DNA from 3 places in the Alterluteimonas muca genome. Region 3 is predicted to be linked to each of the others. Evidence: predicted binding sites of a transcription regulator. Region 3 holds the regulator's gene; each other region holds the start of a gene.

Region 1 (4,027 bases), on a different contig from region 3:
CGCCTGGAGGCCCGGGATGCCGATCCGGGCACCGGCCAGCTGTGGGAGGCCGAGGCGTCGGTCGGCGGTGATGTGCACGGCCTGTTGCTGAAGAGCGAGGGCAGCCGCAGCGGCGGGCGGACCGACAGCGCCGAGCTCGAACTGCTGTATGGCCGCGCCGTGACGCCATGGTGGGATGTGCTGGCCGGGGTGTGCCACGAGACCCGGCCCGGGTCGCGCAGCTGGGCGGCGCTCGGCGTCGAAGGCACCGCACCGGGGATGATCGACGTCACCGCGATGGCCTACGTCGGCAGCGGCGGCCAGCTGCAGCTCAAGCTGGAGGCGGGGTACGACCTGCGCTTCAGCGACCGGCTGATCCTGCAGCCGCTGCTGGAGGCCACCGCCTCGCTCGAGGACGAGCCCGACCACGGCACCGGCAGCGGCCTCAACGGCATCGAGGCCGGGCTGCGCCTGCGCTACGAGATCACTCCGCGGTTCGCGCCCTATGTCGGCATCGCGCACGAGCGCCTGTTCGGCGGCACCGCGGACCTTGCGCGCACGGCCGGGGAGCCGGCACGCGACACCCACGTGGTCGCGGGCGTGCGCGGATGGTGGTGAGGGCATCACGTGCCGTGGGCCGGGCGTCATGCACCGGGCGCACCCCCCGACGCTGGCCGACAACGCCCCGCGACGCCCGCCACCTCCGCCCCACCGTGGTGGCGCCGCCCGGGCGCCGGCTCGAAGCTGCGTGGCGAGGGGGCGGCGTCAGCCGGATCCGCCGGCACGGACATGCCGCAAGGCTGGCTGCGCCTGTCGCCAAGCAGCCGGCCGCTGACTACGATTGCAACGCAGTCGTGCGCATTCCCGCGCCCGCTGACACGGGAACGCGCAGCGCATGCTCGACATCCAGCTGTCCAACATCCTGATCGCGCTCGCGGTCACCACCGGCGCCGGTCTCGCCACCGGCATCGGCGGCCTGCTGGTGTTCACGACCAGGGCGCCGAACGCACGGCTGCTGGCCTTCGGGCTCGCCTTCGCGGGCGGCGCGATGGTGTTCGTGTCGCTGTCGGAAATCCTGAACAAGTCGATCCAGTCGTTCTCGCTCGCCTATGGCGACAACCTCGGCTTCACCTGCGCGATCCTCGCGTTCCTGGCCGGCTTGCTGCTCATCGTCGGGATCGACCACCTGGTGCCCAACCCGCACGAGAGCCTGGAAGCCGACGACCCGTTCTTCCGCGAACACAACCGCGAATACATCAAGCGCGTCGGCCTGCTGACCGCGATCGCGATCACCGCGCACAACTTCCCGGAGGGCCTGGCCACCTTCTTCGCCACCGTCGGCGATCCGGCCGTCGGCCTGCCGCTGGCGCTGGCGATCGCGATCCACAACATCCCCGAGGGCATCGCCATCGCGGTGCCGGTGTACTACGCCACCAACAACAAGTCGCTGGCGTTCCTCGCCTCGCTGCTGTCGGGCATGGCGGAGCCGATCGGCGCGATCCTGGGCTACGTGCTGCTGGCGCCGGTGATGTCGGAGGCGGTGTTCGGCGGCGTGTTCGGGGTGATCGCCGGCATCATGGTGTTCCTCGCGCTCGACGAACTGCTCCCCGCCGCCAAGCGCTATGCCAAGGGCCACGAGACCGTGTACGGGCTGGTGGCGGGCATGTCGGCGCTGGCACTGAGCCTGGTGCTGTTCAAGTGGGGCACGTCCCCTTAACCGCGCGACCGGCACCAACGAAAAAGGCCCGGATCGCTCCGGGCCTTCTGGCAGCCACCGCGCGGGTCAGGCCGCGAACAACGCCTTCATCTTCTTCAGCGCGTTGGCTTCCACCTGGCGGATCCGCTCGGCCGACACGCCGTACTCGTCGGCCAGCTCCTGCAGGGTGATCCTGGCGTCCGGATCCAGCCAGCGGCGCTTGATGATGTCGCGCGAACGCGCATCCAGCCCGGCCAGGCCTTCGCGCAGCAGCGCCAGCTGGTTGTCCTCGCTGTCGGCACGTTCGTAGGCCTGTGCGGGATCGGCGTCGTGCGCCATCAGATACCCGGCCGGTGCCGGCGGCGCGCGCTCGTCATCCTCGTCGGCGCTGGCATCGAAGCCGATATCGCGCCCGGACAGCCGCGACTCCATCTCCAGCACCTCGCGCTCGGAGACGTTGAGGTCCTTGGCAACCGCGCTCACTTCGGCCGCGTTCAACCAGCCCAGGCGCTTCTTGCTCCGGCGCAGGTTGAAGAACAGCTTGCGCTGCGCCTTGGTGGTGGCGACCTTGACGATGCGCCAGTTCTTGAGGATGTACTCGTGCATCTCGGCACGGATCCAGTGCACCGCGAACGACACCAGGCGCACGCCGACCGCGGGGTCGAAACGCTTCACCGCCTTCATCAGGCCGATGTTGCCTTCCTGGATCAGGTCGCCCAGCGGCAGCCCGTAGCCGTTGTAGCCACGCGCCACGTGCACCACGAAACGCAGGTGCGAATGCACCAGCTCGCGGGCGGCGTCGAGATCCTCGTTCTCGCGGTAACGGCGTGCCAGCGCCTGCTCGTCCTCGACCGACAGCACCGGGATCTGGTGCACGGCATTGACGTAGGCGTCCAGCGAACCGAGCGCACTGGGGACGGGGAGATTGTTGGCAACCAAGGCGTTGGCAGTCATCGTCTGGCTCATGGACCTCATGTTAGCAGTCGGGCTATTGGACTGCCGGGTACAGGAAAAGTTCCTCTGTTCCGCCGGTGGAACGGCGTTATCGAGCCCACAAAGGGTGTTCCGGAAGTACAGGACGGTAACGGATCCACCTTCAACAGGACGTGCACAGCGGGCAATCCCGCCCGCAACCGTGCAGGCGGCAGTCAGCCGGGGACGACGGCATCCAGCTGGGCCCGCGGCGGCAGGCGCCAGTCGATCGCGCCCAGCCCGCGGCGGCGCAGGTAGTCGTTGGCGGCGGAGAAATGCCCGCAGCCGTTGAACCCGCGGTGGGCCGACAGCGGCGAGGGGTGGGTGCTGCGCAGCACCTTGTGCCTGCGCGGGTCGATCACCCGCCCCTTGGCCTGGGCGTAGCTGCCCCACAGCATGAACACCAGGCCGTCGCGCTCGCGGTTGAGGGTTTCCACCACGTGGTCGGTGAAGCCTTCCCAGCCGCGTCCCTGGTGTGCGCCGGCCTTGCCATGCTCGACCGTCAGCACCGCGTTGAGCAGCAGCACCCCACGCTGCGCCCAGGGCAGCAGATAGCCATGGTCGGGGCGTGGCAGGCCGAGGTCGCGCTCGAGTTCCTTGAACATGTTGAGCAGCGACGGCGGCACCGGCACCCCGGGCGGCACCGAGAACGCCAACCCATGGGACTGCCCGGGGCCGTGGTAGGGATCCTGGCCGAGGACCACCACCTTGACGTCATCGAAGGGCGTGGCCTCGAAGGCGGCGAAGATCCGCGGGCCGGGCGGGTAGATTGCCGCGCCCGCCGCCCTGCGTTCGCGCAGGAACGCCGACAGCGCCTGCATGTCCTCGCGCAGCAGGTAGTCGCCGATGCGGGCTTTCCAGGACGGGTGCAGACGGATCCGCGAATCCGCGTCACTGTGGGGCGCCCCCGCGGCCTGCGTCGGGAGGTCGTCCACCGATGCGTTGCGTGTCACCGCCTCAGCCCGCGGTGGGCGCCGGCGCCCCGCGTCCCTGCGGCCCTGCCCCGCCCAGCCGGGCCAGCCGCAGCTGAAACAGCGCCTTGGTGACCAGCAGCCGTTCCTCGATCGGCTTGAGCACCAGATCGTTGGCGCCGTCGCGAAGCAGCGCCATCTGGTTGACCCGGTTGTCGTCACCGGTCATCACCAGCACCGGCAACCGCCGCTTGCCGTAGCCGAGCTCGCCGCGCACGGCCTGCAGCAGGTCGCGGCCGCTGAGTTCGCCCTTCAGGTAGACGTCGGTCAGCAGCAGGTCCGCGCCCGGCGCATCGGCGCTGTCGCGGCGCTCGCGCAGCCACTCGATGGCGTCCTCGGCGCTGATCAGGTGGATCACTTCCATGCCGTGCGACTGCAGCATGCGCCGGGTCGCCAGCGCGACCGTGCG
Region 2 (4,027 bases), on a different contig from region 3:
GCGCCCCCCATGAACGGCGCAATGCAGGGGCTGGCGACCACGCAGGCGAGCACGCCGGTGAAGAAGTCACCGGCCGGTCCGGTGCGACTGCCCAGCGACTGCGCGACCCCACCGATGCTGCCGCCCAGCGTGAACACGCCGGAAAGCGCCAGCCCGACCGCGAACACCAGATAGGCCAGCGCGGCGACGAACCACGGCTGCTGCAGCTGGAAGCCCCAGCCCAGCGCCTGCCCGGTGGCGCGCAGCCCGAGCGCCAGCAGGCCCACCGCGGCGAACGCCACCAGCACGCCGGCGGTGTACCAGAGCGCATGCCGCCGCGCGCTGGCCCGGCTGCCGCCACTCGACGCCAGCCCGACCACCTTCAGGGACAGGATCGGCAACACGCAGGGCATCAGGTTGAGCAGCAGCCCGCCCAGCAGCGCCAGCAGCAGGGCACCGGCGAGGCTGCCACCAGCGCGTGCCGGGGTCGCGACGGTACCTGCCCCCGCTGCCTCCGCTGCCGCAGCCGCCGCCGCCGCCGTCGACGCCGGCGGTGTCTCGCGAATGGCGTTGTCGGGGTCGCCGGCCGCGTCGTCATCCGCAGGCGAGGCGGGCGCCGGCTCGTCACCGGGCACGGGCGGTGCGGTCATGGCCTCGCCGGGTGCGGACCACGTCCCCGACGCCGGCACCGCGATTTCCACGGTGCGGGTCATCGGCGGATAGCAGATGCCGTCGGCCTGGCAACCCTGGAAGGTCGCGGTCAGCGCGACCGTGGTGGCATCGCCATGCAGGCGCTGCAGCGGCAGCGCGACCTCGACGGGATCGAAATACACCACCACGTTGCCGAAGTGCTCGTCGTGGTGATCGACGCCGGCCGGCCACCGGGGGCTGCCGGCGGTGATGCCCTCGCCGCGCACGGTGAATCCGCTGCGGTCGCGATACAGGTAATAGCCGGGCGCCGGCACGAAGCGCAGCAGCAGGCGGTCGCCGCCGTCGGCGATCGCATCGAAGCCGAAGGCCTGGGCCTCGGGCAGCGGCAGCGCCTGCGGGCGCAGCGCGTCGGCAACCCCGCGTGACGCAGTGCCGGCACCGAGCAGGCTGCGCCCGAGCGCGGCAAAGCCGGCGCGGCCGCTGGCGGTGGGGCCGGCGGGCAGGGCCACGCTGATCTCGCGCGTCTGCGGCGGATAGCAGATGCCGGCATCGGCGCAGCCCTGGAAGCGGACCCGCACCACGACCTGCTCGCGGCCGTCCGCGGCGTTGCCGGGCAGGGCTGCGCGCATGCGCCCACGGTAGGTCTCGACCTCACCGAAGAACTCGTCGACGTGGCGCTTGCCGTCGGGCAGCTGCAGGCCGTCCGCGGGGAAGCCTTCGGCTTCGGCGCCCATGCGGTGGCGATAGAGGTAGTAGCCCTCGGCGATGGTCCAGTCGAATTCGATGCGCTCGCGGTCCGGCGCGTGCACGCGCAGCGCGAAGGCCTCGTCCACCGGCAGCAGGTCGTCCATGTCGACCGCTGCCTGCGCGCCGCCCGCCACGACTGCGAGCGCGCCCAGCGCGAGTGCGCGCCACCAGACCGCGATACCCATCAGGATGCCGGCCCCGCGGTCTCGCGCACGATCCAGTCGAGATAGGCGGGCAGGCCGTCGACCAGGTCGCAGGCGACCAGTTCCGGCACTTCGTACGGGTGCAGCGCGCACAACCGCTCGCGTAGAGCGGCGAACGCCGCCCGGGTGGTCTTGATCAGCAACTGCACTTCCTCGCCACGCTCGACACGGCCCTCCCAGCGATAGACCGACCGCGCACCCGGCAGCAGCGTCACGCAGGCCGCCAGGCCCTCGCCCACGAGGGCGTCGGCGATGCGGTCGGCGGTGGCACGATCCGGGCAGGTGGACAGACAGAGCAGGACGGACACGGCAGGCAGGCGCAACGGGTGGGCCGCATAGGGTAGCCCACGCCCATGCGCCGCGCGCTTAAGCCCGTCGCGCCCGTCGCCGCGCGCTCACGACGGCAGGATCTACAATCTGCACTCCCCGGTTCACTAATCCCCGCCCATGTCCAGGATCCGCCTTCCGGCGCTGTGCGCCATCGCGATGGCAGCTGCCGCCGTGTTTCCCGCCGCCGCGCAATCCCAGTTCGAGCTCAGTGCCGGCGCGTCGTGGACGCGCGACAACGAGGTCACCCCGGTCATCGCCGCGGCGTGGCTGCCGGAGCTGCGTGGCCTCGACAACGCGCTGCTGCGTTGGGAGCTGGGTGTGATCCACGTGCCCGGCCGCGACGACACCGCGTACGACCTGGAGGACGACGTCACCGTCGGCCACGCCGGCCTGCGTTACGACCGCACCGACAACGGACTGACGCTGGGCTTCGGCATCGGCGTGCAGAGCGGCTACACCGACGCGCTGTCGGGCGACCCGCAGTTCGTCAGCACCATCGGCTGGCGCTGGGAGCGCTTCTCGGTGCTGGCGCGGCATATCTCCAACGCCAGCATCCACCAGCCCAACGACGGCGAGACGATGGTGGTGGCGGCCTGGCGCTTCTGAGCCGGGTCCAGGCCCGCGTCCGTCCACGGCCGGGGGCGACGGAAATTTCCATCGGGCCCCTTGAAAGGCCCTGAACGGCCCCCAACTTCTGGTCCGTGCCCGGCTTGCCGGGTCTTTGCCGCCCGCGGCCTTGGCACTCTCCGAGTGCGAGTGCTAAGATCGCCGCCATTCTTCAACCCAATCAATCACTTAAGAGGATTGACATGAGCAATATCAAGCCGCTGTACGACCGCGTGGTCATCAAGCGTACCGAGGAAGAGAAAGTCTCGGCCGGTGGCATCGTGATTCCGGATTCGGCCACCGAAAAGCCGATCAAGGGCGAGGTCGTCGCCGTGGGCGAGGGCAAGGTGCTCGACAACGGCAACCTGCGGGCGCCGAAGGTGAAGGCCGGCGACCAGGTGCTGTTCGGCAAGTACAGCGGCACCGAGGTCAAGCTCGACGGCACCGACTATCTGGTGGTGAAGGAAGACGACATCTTCGCGATCCTCGGCTGATCGCGGCGCTTCTTTCCACTCCCACGAATTCCACCCAAGACATTCAGAGGTAAAGAGTCATGGCTGCCAAGGAAATCCGCTTCGGCGAAGACGCGCGCTCCAAGATGCTGCGCGGTGTGAACACGCTTGCCAATGCCGTCAAGGCGACCCTCGGCCCGAAGGGCCGCAACGTCGTGCTCGAGAAGAGCTTCGGCTCGCCGACGATCACCAAGGACGGCGTGTCCGTCGCCAAGGAGATCGAGCTCGCCGACAAGTTCGAGAACATGGGCGCGCAGATGGTCAAGGAAGTCGCCTCGCGCACTTCCGACAACGCCGGTGACGGCACCACCACCGCCACCGTGCTGGCCCAGGCGCTGATCCGCGAGGGTTCCAAGGCGGTCGCCGCCGGCATGAACCCGATGGACCTCAAGCGCGGCATCGACCAGGCCGTCAAGGCCGCCGTCGAAGAGCTGAAGAAGCTCTCCAAGCCCACCGCCGACGACAAGGCGATCGCCCAGGTCGGCACGATCTCGGCCAACTCCGACGAAGTCATCGGCAACATCATTGCCGAGGCGATGAAGAAGGTCGGCAAGGAAGGCGTGATCACCGTCGAGGAAGGTTCGGGCCTGGACAACGAGCTCGACGTGGTCGAGGGCATGCAGTTCGACCGCGGCTACCTGTCGCCGTACTTCATCAACAACCAGCAGTCGATGTCGGCCGAGCTGGATGACCCCTTCATCCTGCTGCACGACAAGAAGATCTCCAACGTGCGTGACCTGCTGCCCGTCCTCGAGGGCGTGGCCAAGGCCGGCAAGCCGCTGCTGATCGTCGCCGAGGAAGTCGAGGGCGAGGCCCTGGCGACCTTGGTGGTCAACACCATCCGCGGCATCGTCAAGGTCTGCGCCGTCAAGGCCCCGGGCTTCGGCGACCGTCGCAAGGCGATGCTGGAAGACATGGCCGTGCTGACCGGCGGCACCGTGATCTCCGAGGAAGTCGGCCTGTCGCTCGAGAAGGCGACCATCAACGACCTCGGTCGCG
Region 3 (4,027 bases):
TTCGACCTTCGCAAGGCCGGTCTAAAGGTCACGCATCCCCGAATGCGGATCCTGCAGCTGCTGGAGCAGAAGACGCCGCACCAGCACATGACTGCGGAAGGCATCTACCGCCAGTTGCTCGACCAGGGCGACGAGATCGGCCTGGCCACGGTGTACCGCGTGCTGACCCAGTTCGAGGCCGCGGGGCTGGTGATCAAGCACAACTTCGAGGGCGGCCATGCGCTCTACGAACTCGACCGTGGCGACCACCACTACCACATGGTCGACATGAGCAGCGGGCTGATCACCGAATTCGAGAGCCCGGAAATCGTCGCCCTGCTCAACCGCATCGCCGACGAGCACGGCTATGTGCTCGACGAGCATTCGCTGGTGCTGTACGTGCGCAAGAAGCGCCTCTGACGCGGTCGATCGCGTCCCTCCCCTCAGGCCACGTCGGCCAGCAGCCGGCGTGCGGCGGCCATGGCCTCGCGGCTGACCTCGACGCCGCCCAGCATCCGCGCCAGTTCCTCCTGCCGCTGGCGCTCGTCGAGGCGGTTGACCTCGCTCTCGGTCTCTTCGCCGCGGGTGCGCTTGCTCACCCGGTAGTGCGCATGGCCCTGCGCCGCCACCTGCGGCAGATGGGTCACGCACAGCACCTGGCGCGATGCGCCCAGCGCGCGCAGCTTGCGGCCGACGATTGCCGCCACCGCGCCGCCGATGCCGGAGTCGACTTCGTCGAAGACCATCGTCGGCACCGCGTCCAGGCCCAGCGCGGCGACCTCGATCGCCAGTGAAATCCGCGACAGCTCGCCGCCGGAAGCCACCTTGCGCAGCGGCCGTGGCGGCTGGCCGGCATTGGCCGCGACCAGGAATTCCACGCGCTCGGCGCCCAGCGGGTCGGGGCGGCCGCCCGGCTGCGGCTCCAGTGCGATCTCGAAGCGGCCACCGCCCATGCCGAGCTCATCGATCAGCGTGGTGGTGTCGGCAGAGAGCCGTGCCGCCGCCGACGCGCGGGCGCGGGTCAGGTCGGCGGCCGCCGCCGTCCACGCGGCGCTGGCGGCATCGATCTCGCCATCCAGCCGCTGCAGGCGGATGCCGGCGTCGGCCAGTTCCTCCAGTTCGGTGGCGATGCGATCGCGCAGGGCTTCGAGGGCATCCGGGGCCACCCTGTGTTTGCGGGCGAGGTCGTGGATGCGGGCGAGGCCGCGCTCGAGCTCGGCGTAGCGCTCCGGGTCGATGTCGAGATCGTCGCGCACCCGCTGCAGCAGCAGCTGCGCCTCGTCGAGCTGGATCGTTGCCGCCTCGAGCATCGCGTCCACCTCGGCCAGGCGTGGCTCGTCGCGATGCAGGCGTGCGAGTTCGCCGCGCAGCCGCTGCACGCGTCCGGTCACGGCGTCGTCCTCGCCAAGCCCCGCCAGCACCGTTTCGCAGGCGGCGATCAGGCCGGCGGCATTGGCCTGGCGGCGGTGCGCGGCATCGAGTTCGGCGAGGGAGGCGGCATCCAGCGGTTCGCGTTCGAGTTCCGCGAGCTGGTGGGCCAGCCAGTCGCGCCGCTCGCCGGGGTCGCCCAGACCCGCAAGGCGGTCGCGCTCGTCGAGCAGGGCCGACCAGGTGCGCGCGGCCGCGGCCACCGCCTGCAGTGCGCCGGCATGGCGGCCATAGGCATCGAGCAGGGCGAGCTGCGCGCCACGCGACAGCAGCGCCTGGTGCTCGTGCTGGCCATGGATCTCGACGAGGTGACCCGCCAGCGCGGCCAGCTGCCCGAGCGTGGCCGGGCGGCCGTTGATCCATGCCCGCGAACCGCCATCGGCGCGCAGCGTGCGCCGCAGCTGGCAGGCATCGCCATCGTCGAATTCCTCGGCCACCAGCCAGGCGCGCGCGCCGGCGGCATCGGCGAGGTCGAAGCTGGCGGTGAGTTCGGCGCGGTCGGCGCCATGGCGCACCATGCCGCTGTCGGCACGCAACCCGGACAGGAACCCGAGCGCATCGACGAGCAGGGACTTGCCGGCGCCGGTTTCGCCGGAGATCACGGTGAGGCCGGCACCGAACTCCAGCTCGCTGGCGGTGGCGACGGCGAAATTGCGGATGGCGAGGTGGGTCAGCATGCGCGGATTGTGCAGGGCGGAATGGTTGCGGCCAACAATCTCGGCGATCAGCGGCGCAGCGGCTGAGACGCGCTTGCGTGGGCGCAGGGTGCGCCGTATACCGGGGCCATGAGCCGCAAGCACACGCCCCCGTCCGAACTCGATGCCCGTTCACGGCATCTGCTGCGCACATTGATCGCCCGCCATATCGAGAACGGCGAGCCGGTCGGGTCGCAGACGCTTGCCCGCCATGCCGGGCTGGACGTGAGCCCGGCGACGATCCGCAACATCCTCTCCGACCTCGAGGACAGCGGCCTGCTGACCGCGCCGCATACCTCCGCCGGACGCGTGCCCACCGCGCAGGGCTACCGGGTGTTCGTCGATTCGCTGCTGCAGCTGCGGCCATTGCCCGAGCACGAGGTCACCCACCTACGCGAACAGCTGCCCGCCGGCGGTGGCACCCAGTCGCTGCTGGGCAGCGCGTCGGAGCTGGTGTCGGCGATGACCCGCTTCATGGGCGTGGTCAGCGTGCCGCGGCGCGAGCAGTTCGCCTTCCGCTACATCGACTTCGTTGCCGTCGACAGCCAGCGGGTGATGGCAATCCTGGTGTTTGCGGACAACGAGGTGCAGAACCGCCTGATCCAGGTGCGCCGGCCCTACGAGGCGTCGGAACTGGAGCAGGTGGCCAACTACCTCAACGTCAACTTCGCCGGTCGCGCGGTGGCCGACATCCGCGCCACGCTGCTGCGCGAGATGCAGCTCACGCGCAGCCAGATGGAGAGCCTGATGGCGCGCACCGTCGAGCTTGCCGAGCAGGCCCTCGCCCCGGAGGAGGGCGACGACATGCTGATGGCCGGGCAGGCCCGGTTGATCGGGGTGCAGGACCTCTCGGATCTCGACCGCCTCCGCGAGCTGTTCGATACTTTTTCGCGCAAGCGCGAGATCCTGCAGTTGCTCGAGCGCACCGTGCGCGCGCCCGGGGTGCGGGTATTCATCGGCGAGGAAACCGGGCTGGCCCCTCTGGAAGGGGTATCGCTGGTGACCGCGCCGTACGCGGCCGACGGGCGCGTGCTCGGGGTGCTGGGGGTGATCGGGCCGACGCGGATGGCCTACGACCGCATCGTGCCGGTGGTGCAGGCCACCGCGGAAGCACTGGGTGCGGCGCTGGAGCGCGGTGGCAGGTCGCCGTAGCGGGGGCTGCGGGACGGCACCGACACACGATTGCAGGCGGACGGCACTTGAATCCGCGCCGGGCAACCCCATTGCTCCGGCCAGCGGCGGCCAGTCGACCGCCACGGACATGGAAATGACCCACGAGAGCCACCCCGACACTCCCGACCCCACGATGCAGCCGCAGGACGACGCGTCGGCATCGCCGCAGGCCCTGCTCGAAGAACAGGTGCAGCTGCTGCAGGCCGAACTCGAGCAGCTGCGTGCGCAGTCCCTGATCGAGCGCGCGGACCTCGAGAACCAGCGCAAGCGCATGGCGCGCGAGGTCGACGCGGCCCGCCGTTTCGCCAACGAGCGCCTGCTGGGCGACCTGCTGCCGGTGTTCGACAGCCTGGATGCAGGCCTGGCCGCGGCCGGCGCCGACAGCAGCCCGCTCCGCGAGGGCCTGGAACTCACCCTGCGCCAGCTGCTCAAGGTGGCCGGTGACAACGGCCTGCAGGTCGTCGCGCCAGCCGGCCAGCCGTTCGACCCGGAACGCCACCAGGCGATCAGCCAGACCGACGCCGGCGAAGTGCCTCCGGGCCACGTCGCCCAGGTGTTCCAGAAGGGCTACGTGCTCAACGAGCGCCTGCTGCGCCCCGCGCTCGTCGTGGTGGCCAGGGACTGACGCCGGCGCGCCTGCGCATCGCGGTAGCCGCTTGAACGGCACACCGCCGCCCCCAGATATCACGCATCGGCGGCCGCGTGCCGCCCCCAGACACATCGAATACGGATCCAGAGGGAACCACTCATGG

The links. The regulator HrcA, encoded in region 3, represses chaperone genes, less so after heat shock. The targets are predictions, from matches to a motif close to TTNGCACTCNNNNNNNNNGAGTGCNAA.
Region 1: the regulator HrcA is predicted to act here: its motif matches at 2,652-2,678, upstream of rpoH (RNA polymerase sigma factor RpoH).
Region 2: the regulator HrcA is predicted to act here: its motif matches at 2,647-2,673, upstream of groES (co-chaperone GroES).

Annotation. Positions count from the first base shown of each region.
Region 1 is NZ_JAIWPS010000007.1:119,616-123,642, reverse strand. Features, by position in the region: gene LDO11_RS10660 (copper resistance protein B) at 1-597, shown strand, start outside; gene zupT (zinc transporter ZupT) at 875-1,696, shown strand; gene rpoH (RNA polymerase sigma factor RpoH) at 1,763-2,641, opposite strand; gene ung (uracil-DNA glycosylase) at 2,824-3,582, opposite strand; gene LDO11_RS10640 (response regulator) at 3,605-4,027, opposite strand, start outside.
Region 2 is NZ_JAIWPS010000001.1:405,954-409,980, forward strand. Features, by position in the region: gene LDO11_RS01790 (protein-disulfide reductase DsbD family protein) at 1-1,562, opposite strand, end outside; gene cutA (divalent-cation tolerance protein CutA) at 1,562-1,897, opposite strand; gene LDO11_RS01800 (acyloxyacyl hydrolase) at 2,028-2,516, shown strand; gene groES (co-chaperone GroES) at 2,720-3,010, shown strand; gene groL (chaperonin GroEL) at 3,070-4,027, shown strand, end outside.
Region 3 is NZ_JAIWPS010000004.1:219,488-223,514, forward strand. Features, by position in the region: gene LDO11_RS08085 (Fur family transcriptional regulator) at 1-399, shown strand, start outside; gene recN (DNA repair protein RecN) at 423-2,084, opposite strand; gene hrcA (heat-inducible transcriptional repressor HrcA) at 2,193-3,254, shown strand; gene grpE (nucleotide exchange factor GrpE) at 3,370-3,900, shown strand; gene dnaK (molecular chaperone DnaK) at 4,024-4,027, shown strand, end outside.